DNA from 2 places in the Peribacillus sp. TH14 genome. Region 2 is predicted to be linked to the other one. Evidence: predicted binding sites of a transcription regulator. Region 2 holds the regulator's gene; the other holds the start of a gene.
The links. Region 2 encodes NrdR, which represses ribonucleotide reductase genes. Its sites were predicted from a motif close to AACACNATATATNGTGTT; they were not measured.
Positions count from the first base shown of each region.

Region 1: the regulator NrdR is predicted to act here: its motif matches at 3,299-3,316, upstream of JFU50_RS18975 (vitamin B12-dependent ribonucleotide reductase).

Region 1 covers NZ_JAEKEK010000001.1:3,903,136-3,909,430, forward strand. The annotation lists gene gcvPA (aminomethyl-transferring glycine dehydrogenase subunit GcvPA) at 1-11, shown strand, start outside; gene gcvPB (aminomethyl-transferring glycine dehydrogenase subunit GcvPB) at 4-1,461, shown strand; gene JFU50_RS18965 (rhodanese-like domain-containing protein) at 1,639-2,022, opposite strand; gene JFU50_RS18970 (lipoate--protein ligase family protein) at 2,239-3,075, shown strand; gene JFU50_RS18975 (vitamin B12-dependent ribonucleotide reductase) at 3,465-6,035, shown strand; gene JFU50_RS18980 (MFS transporter) at 6,242-6,295, shown strand, end outside.
Region 2 covers NZ_JAEKEK010000001.1:3,527,005-3,533,299, reverse strand. The annotation lists gene ytxC (sporulation protein YtxC) at 349-1,185, opposite strand; gene dnaI (primosomal protein DnaI) at 1,306-2,244, opposite strand; gene JFU50_RS17080 (replication initiation and membrane attachment family protein) at 2,231-3,649, opposite strand; gene nrdR (transcriptional regulator NrdR) at 3,708-4,169, opposite strand; gene speD (adenosylmethionine decarboxylase) at 4,429-4,809, opposite strand; gene JFU50_RS17065 (glyceraldehyde-3-phosphate dehydrogenase) at 5,201-6,238, opposite strand.

The DNA.
Region 1 (6,295 bases), 380 kb from region 2:
AACATGAATAATCAAGATCAATCACTCATTTTTGAAATCAGTACGTCTGGTCGAATCGGGTACAGTCTACCGGAAATGGATGTTGAAGAAATTTCACTTGAAGAGATTTTTCCTGCCGAATACATCCGTCAAGAAGAGGCTGAGCTTCCAGAAGTATCGGAATTAGATATCATGCGTCATTATACAGCTCTTTCCAAACGGAATCACGGGGTGGATTCGGGCTTTTATCCACTCGGTTCTTGTACGATGAAGTATAACCCGAAGATAAATGAAAATGTGGCGCGTTTTAACGGTTTCGCCCATATCCATCCATATCAAGATCCGGCGACTGTACAGGGAGCCTTGGAACTATTATTTGACTTGCAAGAACATTTAACAGAAATCACAGGGATGGATCAAGTGACCTTACAGCCAGCAGCAGGTGCACATGGTGAATGGACAGGATTAATGATGATTCGTGCCTTCCATGAAGCGAACGGCGATACAGCACGGACGAAAGTGATAGTTCCTGATTCGGCACACGGTACGAATCCAGCTTCCGCCACTGTTGCGGGGCTCGAAACGATTACGGTAAAATCAGATGAAAATGGCTTAGTTGACCTTGAAGATTTAAAGCGCGTGGTAGGTTCGGATACAGCGGCTTTAATGCTGACGAATCCCAATACATTAGGATTGTTTGAAGAGAATATTTTGGAAATGGCAAAACTTGTCCACGATGCTGGTGGGAAGCTTTATTATGACGGAGCCAATCTTAATGCAGTCCTATCTAAAGCCCGTCCAGGTGATATGGGCTTTGATGTGGTCCATTTAAATCTCCATAAAACATTTACAGGTCCACATGGTGGCGGTGGCCCGGGATCTGGTCCTGTCGGAGTAAAATCGGATTTGATTCCCTACTTGCCTAAACCACTCGTGGTCAAACGAGATGAGCAATTTATGCTGGATTATGATCGCCCGCAATCCATCGGAAGAGTTAAACCTTATTACGGAAACTTCGGAATAAATGTGAGGGCTTATACGTACATTCGTTCTATGGGTCCTGATGGTCTTAGGGCTGTCACGGAGAATGCGGTCATCAATGCGAATTATATGATGCGTAGGTTGGAACCATATTTTGATTTACCATATAATCGCCATTGTAAGCATGAGTTTGTGCTTAGTGGCCGCCGGCAAAAGAAGTTGGGCGTCCGAACACTCGATATTGCCAAAAGATTACTAGACTTCGGCTATCATCCACCTACTATTTACTTCCCGTTGAACGTGGAAGAAGGAATGATGATAGAACCGACTGAAACGGAGTCAAAGGAAACTCTCGACGCGTTCATTGATGCGATGATTCAGATAGCTAAGGAAGCGGAAGAAACTCCGGAGATCGTACAGGAAGCGCCACATACAACAGTTATTAAAAGGCTGGATGAAACGCTTGCTGCAAGAAAACCAGTCCTCCGTTATCAAGCTTAATAGCCTAAATAAAAATCCCCGCCATCTGAGCGGGGATTTTTATTCATTATATGTATAGAGAATGACCAGCTGGAAATGAATATACAATAAGACATAATAAGCTTTAAGACGGCATTTCATTTCAATTTTTAGTATGATAGCTTTTTAATTAAAAAGAGCCCATGCGGAGATGGGTTCTTATTTCTTTGCTTTAATTTTACCGGTCCACATTTTGAAACCGCCTTTTAGGTGAAACAGTTCTTTGTAGCCTTTTTTGTATAGCATGGCTGCAGCTCTTCCGCTGATGATTTCGCTTTGAGCGTACAAGTATACAGGCTTGTCCGGCCTAATTTCGACCAGGCGTGTTTTCATTTGAGTCATAGGGATGTTTCTTGCGCCTAAGATATGACCATTATCAAATTCATTTGGTTCCCGCACATCGATTAGTTGTACTTTTCTGTAGTTAGCAATAAATTCATCCTGTGTTAACGTTTTAACGATTTTACGCTGGCGGTACCAATTAAAAAGTGAATACGCAATAACCACTCCTATGATGATGAGCAGTGTATATAATAATTCCAAACATAAAAACTCCCTTCTACCTAACGAATACAGACAATCTTTATTATATAATTGCTTTAACTAATAATCAAAAAATATTTTCGTAAAATTCTTTATCGACTTAATGGTACTTTCTTTTTTAGAGTGTTAAAGTCTGTTAAACTACTAAATGTGAGTTTTTTTATGACGGAATTACTGACTTACTTTTAAACAGTCTACATGAAATGAGGGGTAAGGATGACAAAAGAAAAATGGGGATTTATAGATTCTGGATATTGTTCACCGGCTTTTAATATGGCGATGGACGAAGCTCTTTTAAACTGGCAGAGTAAAGGGGAAATACCACCGATTATCCGCTTTTACGGTTGGGACCCAGCTACATTGTCGATTGGTTATTTTCAAAAGGCAGAATCTGAAATTGATATAGAAGAAGTTAAAAGGCAGGGCCTCGGTTTTGTTCGCAGACCAACAGGAGGACGTGCTGTACTGCACGAACATGAATTGACTTATAGCGTAATTGTCCCAGAATCCTATCCGGGAATGCCTACTACTGTTACTGAGGCATATCGAGTTATTTCTGAAGGAATATTAATGGGGTTCAGGAATCTTGGATTGGATGCTTATTTTGCTGTACCTCGAACCGATCAGGAGAAAGCGGCTTTAAAAGCACCCAAGTCTTCCGTCTGTTTTGATGCGCCAAGCTGGTATGAATTGGTCGTTGAGGGCCGTAAGGTAGCTGGCAGTGCACAAACAAGGCAAAAGGGCGTCATCCTTCAACACGGGGCCATTTTACTTGAACTTGATGATGAAAAGCTCTTTAGCGTGTTTAAATTCTCAAATGACAGGGTTAAAGAGAGAATGCAAAAAAACTTAAAAAACAAAGCCGTGGCCATAAATGACATTGCCGGAAGAAAGATTACCATCCCAGAAGCAAAAGATGCTTTTGAAAAAGGTTTTGCCGATGGACTTTCGATCGAATTAGAGCCATACGTCCTCACTGAACAGCAATTGCTGGAAGTGAAAGCCATTGCAGAAAGCAAATATGAAAGCGATGAATGGAATTTTTTGAGATAGAAGAAGCAGGATAATTAGAACAGATAATAAAAATGTTTTTTCAGATTTTTGCAAACAAATAAGCTTTTCCTTGCAACGATAAGCACTAACAAGGACAGGGAAAAAGCAAGGTTCAAATTAATTGAAATCTGATGAAAAATTATTATAAATCGACATTTTCCTCCCTTTTACTAACTATATTAATTGATTTATCGTTTGACAAAATTAAAAGTTAATCAACACAAACACAATATATAGTAGTCGAAATATTTATTACGACACTATATATTGATTTTTGAGTTTCGCTATGATAAATTTAGGGTAACTTGTTAAGCGAAACGGACATGTAAGACTACATATAAATTTTTGCAGCAAGAACGGATCTTGAAACATATAAAGGAGAGGGAATTATGTCGGTTGTAATAAAAGAAGCTTTAAAGGTTGATCTAGAAAGGTTGAATAAGGATATTTCTTTATTTCCCCAGGTCCATCCTGTAACAGCTGATATGAAAATGACGCATAAAGGCGTGTCCCGTCTAGTTATGCTTGACCGCTATTCTTTTAAGGATACTGAAAAAATTACGCTCTCGACTGGCGATTTTGTAGTATTGACGATTAAGGAAGATCCGAAATTCCCTGCACGGGGTCTTGGTTACATCGTTGAAATAGATTGGGAAACGAAAAAAGCTAAGGTATTAGTGGATGATGAATTTCGCGGAGCATTAGATAACCCGGAAGAAGTGGCAACGGGGATTGTAAATCGACCGCTTGATATCATTGAAAAGCCGCTTGAAATATACTATGAACAAATTGCAAAACGTAATGCAACGGGATTGGCTTCAGTGGAAAAGACTGAGGAAAAAAGAACGGAATGGTTCAATAAGTTCTATGAAGAATTAAAGAACCTTAATTTTGTCCCAGCAGGACGTGTATTATATGGAGCCGGTTCTAACACGGATGTTACTTATTTTAATTGCTATGTAATGCCATTTGTTCCGGATTCACGCGAAGGAATTTCCGAACATAGAAAGCAAGTCATGGAAATCATGAGCCGCGGAGGCGGTGTAGGTACGAACGGATCGACACTTCGTCCAAGAAATACATTGGCAAAAGGGGTAAATGGAAAATCCTCCGGTTCAGTTTCATGGCTTGATGATATTGCGAAATTGACCCATCTTGTTGAACAGGGCGGAAGCAGACGCGGTGCACAAATGATTATGCTTGCGGATTGGCATCCAGATATTGCTGAGTTCATTATTTCGAAAATGCAAAATCCACGGATTCTTCGCTACTTAGTGGAAAACACAAAAGATGAAACCATCAAAAAGTACGCTACAGATAAATTAAAATTCACTCCGCATACCGAACAGGAAACGGCTATGTACCAAGGTATCATCAACTATAAAGAGATTCCGGGTTTAGGCGGATTTAACGAGAAAATCATTAGAGAGGCCGAGGAAAAGGTTCGTACAGGCGGAACGTACAGTGTCCATAATGCCGATTTTCTAACAGGCGCCAATATCTCGATTTGCTTGACTAAGGAATTTATGGAAGCTGCCGAACAAGATGGCGAATATGAATTGCGTTTCCCGGATGTTGAAAGCTATAATGCTGAAGAAATGGCGATTTATAATGAAGAATGGCACAATGTCGGTGATGTACGTGAGTGGGAAAAAATGGGCCGCAAAGTCCGTGTTTACCGTAAAATCCGAGCTAAAGAGCTTTGGAACTTAATTAATATTTGTGCTACTTATTCTGCAGAGCCGGGTATTTTCTTTATTGATAATGCTAACGAGATGACAAATGCAAAAGCATACGGACAACAAGTTGTAGCAACGAACCCATGTGGTGAACAGCCACTGGCTCCATACTCTGTGTGTAACCTAGCAGCTGTAAATTTAGCAGAAATGGCTGATAAAGATAACAAAACAGTTAACTTTGAGAAACTTAAGCAGACCGTAGAAGTGGGTGTGCGTATGCAGGATAACGTCATTGACGCGACCCCTTACTTCTTAGATGAAAACAAGAAACAAGCACTCGGCGAGAGACGGGTTGGTCTTGGTGTTATGGGTCTGCATGATTTGTTAATCTATTGTGAAACGGAGTACGGATCTGAAGAAGGGAATATCCTGGTAGACAAGGTGTTTGAAACGATTGCAACTACAGCTTACAGGACTTCAGTAGACCTTGCTAAAGAAAAGGGCAGTTTCCCGTTCCTAATCGGGTCAACTGATGAAGAAACGAATGAGCTTAGAACGCGTTTCACTCAAACCGGGTTTATGGAAAAAATGCCAGAAGATATCAGAGAAAGTGTTGCTGCACATGGCATCCGTAATTCTCATTTATTGACAGTTGCTCCTACAGGCAGTACAGGTACGATGGTTGGGGTATCAACTGGTCTTGAACCATATTTCTCTTTCACCTATTTCCGTAGCGGTCGTCTTGGTAAATTCATTGAGGTTAAGGCTGACATCGTACAGGAATACTTGGATCGTCATCCAAAAGCGGATCCAGAAAAGCTTCCGAAATGGTTCATTTCTGCAATGGAATTGGCTCCTGAAGCACATGCTGACGTTCAATGCATTATTCAACGCTGGATTGACAGTTCGATTAGTAAAACGGTTAACGCTCCTAAAGGATATACCGTTGAACAAGTAGAAAAAGTATATGAACGTCTATACAAAGGCGGAGCAAAAGGCGGTACGGTATATGTAGATGGAAGCCGTGACAGTCAGGTTCTTACGCTTAAAGCGGAAGAAAATCAAATGGATGAGCAACTTGAAATGGATGAATTAACAGATGTGGAAGAAAAGAAAAAAGTCGTATTGGTTGATACGATAAATGAACTGCGTTCGACGAATGTTACGATTGGGTCGGAAGTAGGTAACACCTGTCCTGTTTGCCGTAAAGGTGAAGTTCAGGAAATGGGCGGATGTAATACATGCACGAATTGTGGCGCACAATTAAAATGCGGCCTATAAGCTTGATTTAAGAAAGTCGTTAAGGTATAGCTGAAAAGCTGATCTTAACGGCTTTTTTTTGCAAATCTAAGAGTGTATTCAATATTTTGAAATTTTAAATGTTACCTTTTATTGGTCTGTAAACTATTAATTGTTATTCATTTTCGTGAAAGCTTTTCTTTATATATGGTTAAACTACAATGTATTAACTATGATGGGGTGTATGAATGGAAAATCAGAAATGCGATAATACGAAGGTAAGTGCTTGGTGTATTGTAAGC
Region 2 (6,295 bases):
TGTATAAAACAGGGACGAGCTTAATAATCATAATCATTAACCCGCGGTTCCACCCTCGTTTCACCTTGCTTTTCACGGCAAAATGACACTTGTAACTTGGTAACGGCAGCTTCCCGTCAACTCATAGTCGCAATCTAATTGCTTTCCGAGCCGAAGTTTAAAGGTGGTAAGTGATCTATGCGAATAGGAAGCTTACAGCCTTTTGGCTCCCCTCTCTGAAAATCGGCGACTAGAATACCCGTGTCCTCATCATAACTTTTGTTTTTAATAGTATGTAGGAAATTATAATTTGTTATACGGTGAAAATCAAGGTTAATTTTCTGTTTTGTTCATTATCCCCAAAAAAGATTATTCAAACGCCTTCGAAAATGCTGAGAGCGGCAGGACAGTCGCCCGCTCCTCGAAAATCCGCGCCATTGTTTGAATTAGGCCTTCTTCCTTGTCATCGGTATAGATGTACAAGTTTTCCGGAGCAATCGATAACAGCGGGGCAAGTATCACCGTATCGAGAAAAAGTGAACTTTTGGCAAGGAGCCGCCTGTCAATCATACTATTGATTTTTGGACGGTCAAGCTTGCTGAATTCCTGATCATAGAATTGAAAACCGTCTCGATTGACAAGATGAAGCTTTGGTAATTTCGACTCCTGCCCATGCAGGCAATCACGGAGCGTAGCAATAAAATTTTGATAGTCCTGTTCCAACTTATATTCATCAATCGCCTTGACCACATACTTTTCCAACGTATGCTGAAATGATTTTAAACGGAAAGTCGTAAAGGAATCGAATGAAAAAGACACCTTCCCCGCCAAAATGCTTTGAAGCCCTTCCTCAATCAATTTTTTTTCCGTACTGAATAACATCCCTTGACACCTAGCTCTTTCTCCTTCAATAATCGATGATGCAATTTCGGTAATCGCTTCAATTTCTTCTCGTTCTCTATAGAAAAATTTACTAATTATGATTTGTTCAATCACAGGAAGCATCTTTTCTTCCAACAAAAAAGAATGAAATACTTCACTGAGCAGGATTAGCCATTTATCACCTACTGACTCTGTCATATCCACATACATACCTTGTTGTGGAAGAAATCGAATGTATGGTTGAAATTCTGCCCCTAACGGATGGACAGAAACTAAATTCAGTAATTTTAATGCCTCTGAATCATTTTGAAACGAAATTTGCACTACGACATCCCCCCTTCCCCCTTGCTTCTTTTTTCATGTATATGGGGATAGGGACTTGTTTAGAAGTAGGATAAGGCTTGTAATAGAAAAAAGTGACCTCTAATAAGAGACCACTTTCCACTATCTTCTCCGGTTTATTCCATCAAGCTTGACCGGTTCTGCTAAATATTGAATTCTTTCCAATACTCTGGCCGCTTTCACTTCTTCCTTCTCACCGCGCTGTGAAAAGGTTAAGTGATTTTCAAGGCCATTCATGTCAAAATTCGAAGTGAAAAACGTAGGCAGGTTTTCCAGCATCCTAAATTGCAAAATTGGCCCAAAGACTTCATCGCGGCCCCAGCTTGTCATAGACTCGGCTCCGATATCATCCAGCATAAGAACAGGTGCCGTTTTGACCATTTCAATTTTCTCATTGACGGTATTATCGCCAATCGAGCCCTTTAGTTCTCTTAAGTAGTCCGGTACATAGACGATTAGTGAGGATATTTGCCTTTCAGCGAGTTCATTGGCAATTGCCCCCAATAAATAAGTCTTGCCAACGCCGAACTTCCCATAAATATATAATCCTTTTTGTCTTTTACCCGGCTCATACTCCATAATGAATGACATCGCTTTACCTAAAACGCCTAAACGTTTGTTTTCATCATCCGTTTGTGAAAAGTCTTCAATGGTAGCCTTTAAAATATCCTTTGGCACATAAAGACTGCGAATCAATTTTTCGCGTTTTCGCTTTTCATCCTCTGCCAATTTCCGCGGACAGATTTCATAATTCAAATTAAGTGCCTTCCCTTGAACAACCAGTTTGGGATAATAGCCATGCATCATATTGATACAGCCATCCAAACTTGGACATTTATCACACTTATTACTTTGCGAAGTAAATTCATAAAGCTTCCCTAAGTTTTTATCAATCATTTCCTTCGTAACAGTCGAACTATTGGCATTCAAAAATAGCCGCACCTGTTCGTCTTCAAAAATTTCCTGTTTTAACTTTTCATAACGCTCCTGAAATTGGTTTGTATTAGCCAATTTATTAAGGGAACTATTAATCTTTTCCATCGTTCATTTCACCTCCAGCTTTCCACTGCTTCCATTTCTCCTGAAGCTCGCGTTTCTGTTCATTCAATTCAGGCTGATCCACTTTCTGCTCCTGCTGTGTTTCTTCTTTTTTCTCAAGCCATTCGGGAACCACTTCTTCCCGAATCGTCTTTTTCCGGCCGCCTTTTGCAACGTTTCTGCTTCCCTGAGCCCAATCCTGATATTTCCGGTGCTCTTTTTTAGCTAGTTCCATCGCTTCGATGACAGTAGACACCTTCAGACGTGCCCAATGGCCCGCCAGTTTTTCCACATAGCCCTTTGTGAATTTCATATCTGTTTTGAGCATAACATATTCAATTAAGACATTGACGACCCCCGGATTTAGCTTTTGGTTGATCATCACACCTTCTACCACTTTCAAATCACCGCTGGATGGCTCTGCACCGCCTGACAACTGCATCAGACGGTCGCGCGGGGAAATCGTCTCCAAATGACGGATTAGCTCTTGTTCCTGCGTTTTCGGTTCTTCTTTTTGTGTTCGTTCACGTATCGGCTGCACGCGATTGACAAGGGAAGGCATATCGGCCTGTCGCTCGATTTGGTACCAGTCCCTTGCCGCCTTTCTTAATATTTCCTCGTCGATCTCATCATCCAATGAAACGGCATCCATAACTAGTTTTTGCATTTCAAGCGGATCAATGCCATATAAAAAGGCAAGTTTGGCAATCGTACTTTTTATTTTCGGAGTAAAGGCCTTTTTCGGCACGATTGATGATTTTATTCCGGCTAACAAAAGGTCAAAATCAAATAAGCCGTCAAATCCCGATGGCTCGACTCCATCCGCTCGATTGATATATTGCTGTTCGGGCAAAGGTTTCCATTCGTTTTTCGCTTCATCTGTTACATATAAGGAGTCCAAATGATCTGATGAAAACACATCTGCAAAAGATTTTGTCACACTTTCATACTGATCCGTTAAAATGTGATCATCGCAAAAGAATCTCTTTAACCGGTTAAATTGTACTTTGCCAATTTTTTTGTATAAGTATATATTCAGCATACCATCAGTGAAAAACTGTTGAGGTGACAGCGGCGAATTCAATTCGTAAATAAATTCCTTCGTATCTTCTTTCGATTTCTTATACACATTCAGCAGTCCGATTCCCTCAAGCAAAAGGCGTGCTTCGTAAATATCGCCTAATTTAAGGCCAATTGTATTCATTAATTGATAATGTGAGGAAGCTTCCGACCAGAGCCGATTTTCCTCTAACTCACTCCATAACGTCATGTATAGGCTAATACAGATCGGTCCAATAAGAGGTTGATATAGTCGGGTTAGTATTTTCCGATCATAATCATGAAGCAGCCCCGCAGATGAAACCAAGTATGAATCCGCTGGGAGCAATTCTTGCCAATGCATTGACATCTCCATTCAAACCTTTCAAAAGATGTAGTGAAAAAAGAGCCAAAGTAAATCTTCAGCTCTACTTTCTTTCTTTATTTATTAAATCTTTCAATTCATCAATAAAGACATTAATATCTTTAAATTGTCGATATACGGAAGCGAATCTAACATAGGCAACCTCATCGACTTCTGCCAGTTTGTCCATCACCATTTCGCCGACATTGTCACTTTTCACTTCTGCGATGCCCTGGTTGCGCAATTCCTTTTCTACATAACTGGTAATTTGCTCCAATTCCTTTAGTGGAACTGGACGTTTTTCGCAGGCCCTGATTAAGCCACGTAGGATTTTATCACGACTGAACTCTTCCCGTGTCCCGCCTTTTTTCACTACAATCAGCGGCGTTTCCTCTACCTTTTCAAATGTCGTGAATCGAAAACCACATGCCTCACATTCACGGCGTCGTCGAATCGATTTACTTTCATCGACTGGCCTGGAATCGAGCACTCTTGTTCCATTATATTGACATGATGGGCATTTCATCATTATCAGCTCCGTATTTTATGTAGGACTCCCCTATCTAAATGTTCCCCAAGGATTTACTCTTCTATCTCAATCTTATATTAAAAGGAACAACCAGTACAAGTAAAAAGTGTAACTTCCAACAGTAGGCACTTTTTTGAAGGAGCGTTATCAGAGTCTTTATGCTTTTTACTAGTCACAATCTTTAGTTTAAAGCGGGCTTGCTAATTTATTGCATTAAAAAAGAGATGCACCCATGGCATCTCTGTGTATACGTTTTTTATAGGGCACTTATATTGGCTTTTTTCATTTGTACCGGACCTAATCCACGTGGAAGTTCAATGTTTTCACGTGTTTGCGCATTCAAAGCTTCAGCAATATAGTTTGCCGCAATATTCGGATCCAAATTACCACATGTATAGACATCAATGCTTGCATAGCCGTGTTCTGGAAAACTGTGAATCGTTAAATGTGATTCAGAAATGATGACAACCCCACTTACTCCTTGTGGAGCAAACTTGTGGAATGCTACTTCGCGAACCTCTGCACCTGACTTCAATGCAGCATCAACAAAAATCTTTTCAATCAAATCAATATTGTTCAGTTTTTCAAAGTCACAACCCCAAAGTTCAGAAATGACATGTCTACCCATTGTTTCCATAGTGTAAGCTGTTTCCATTTTAAGCTTCCCCCTTACCATGATTAAAAATTACATAACTTCTAACAACTACCACGGGGGAAAGTTAGTCCAAAGAGGTCCTAACCCTTTAAGTAGCCATCGTGCAAACTCTCTTTTGAAGAAGTTCACGATTCATAGTATATATTGTTTGAATTTTTTTTGCAACTGCCATTTTGAATTTTCGGCAAGATAATGTTTATACAAAAAAAATGTAAGGGCTTTCTTAATGAAGTCCTTGCCCTTTGAATCATTTCATAGCAGTTTATCACTTCGCAAAAAAAATTTCACATTAAACCGCTAAAAATAGAATTAAAAATTCGCTAAAAATAAACCCGAGCCCGCTAAAAGACTCAGCAGACTCGGGTTTATTCAACTAATTAGCAGATAATTGAACTTCTGAAGTTTTTTTCAACTCGGAAGCTACTAAATTTACAAGATCCACTACACGGTTTGAGTAACCCCACTCGTTATCATACCAAGCAAGGACTTTCACTTTTCTATTCCCAATCATCATCGTTGATAGACCATCGATGATTGCAGAGTGCGGATTAGTTTTGAAGTCACTCGAAACAAGAGGTTCTGTCGTGAATTCCATAATCCCTTTAAGTTCATTTTCTGATGCGTCAATGAATGCTTGGTTCACTTCATCAATCGTTACATCATGATTTAAGTCCACAACAAGATCGACTAAAGAAACGTTAGGTGTTGGTACACGTATCGCCATACCGTGAAGCTTGCCTTTTAATTGAGGCAAAACTAGAGAGATGGCTTTAGCCGCTCCTGTTGTCGTAGGAATGATACTTTCTGCAGCTGCACGAGCACGTCTTAAGTCTTTGTGCGGGTTATCGATATTATTTTGGTCATTTGTATAAGAATGAATCGTTGTCATTAAACCGTTGTCAATGCCGAATTTTTCATCGAGCACTTTCGCAACTGGTCCAAGGCAGTTAGTTGTACAAGATGCATTGGATATAACAAAATGCTTGTCAATTTCTAGCGCTTCCTGATTGACGCCCATTACAATGGTAACGTCTTCATTTTTACCCGGAGCGGATAAAATAACTCTTTTTGCCCCTGCATCTAAATGAAGAGCCGCTTTAGAACGATCATTGAATTTGCCCGTAGCTTCGATTACAATATCTATGTTCATCTCTTTCCAAGGCAATTGCTTTGGATCGCGGTTATTTATTAGTTGTACACGGCGGCCATTCACTACAAGTGAATCATCTTCCGCTACAATTATACCGTCGAATTTACCATGGATCGTATCATATTTTAGTAAGTGGGCTAAAGTTTCAGCAGGATAGCTTGCATTAATGGCAACAATGTCCAAACTCTCATCTAATATGGCCTTTCGGAAAACCATTCTTCCAATTCTCCCAAATCCGTTAATCGCTATTCTTGAATTCATTGTTCGGACCCTCCTGAAAATATTAATGTTATACTTATTACCTCTCATATGTAATTA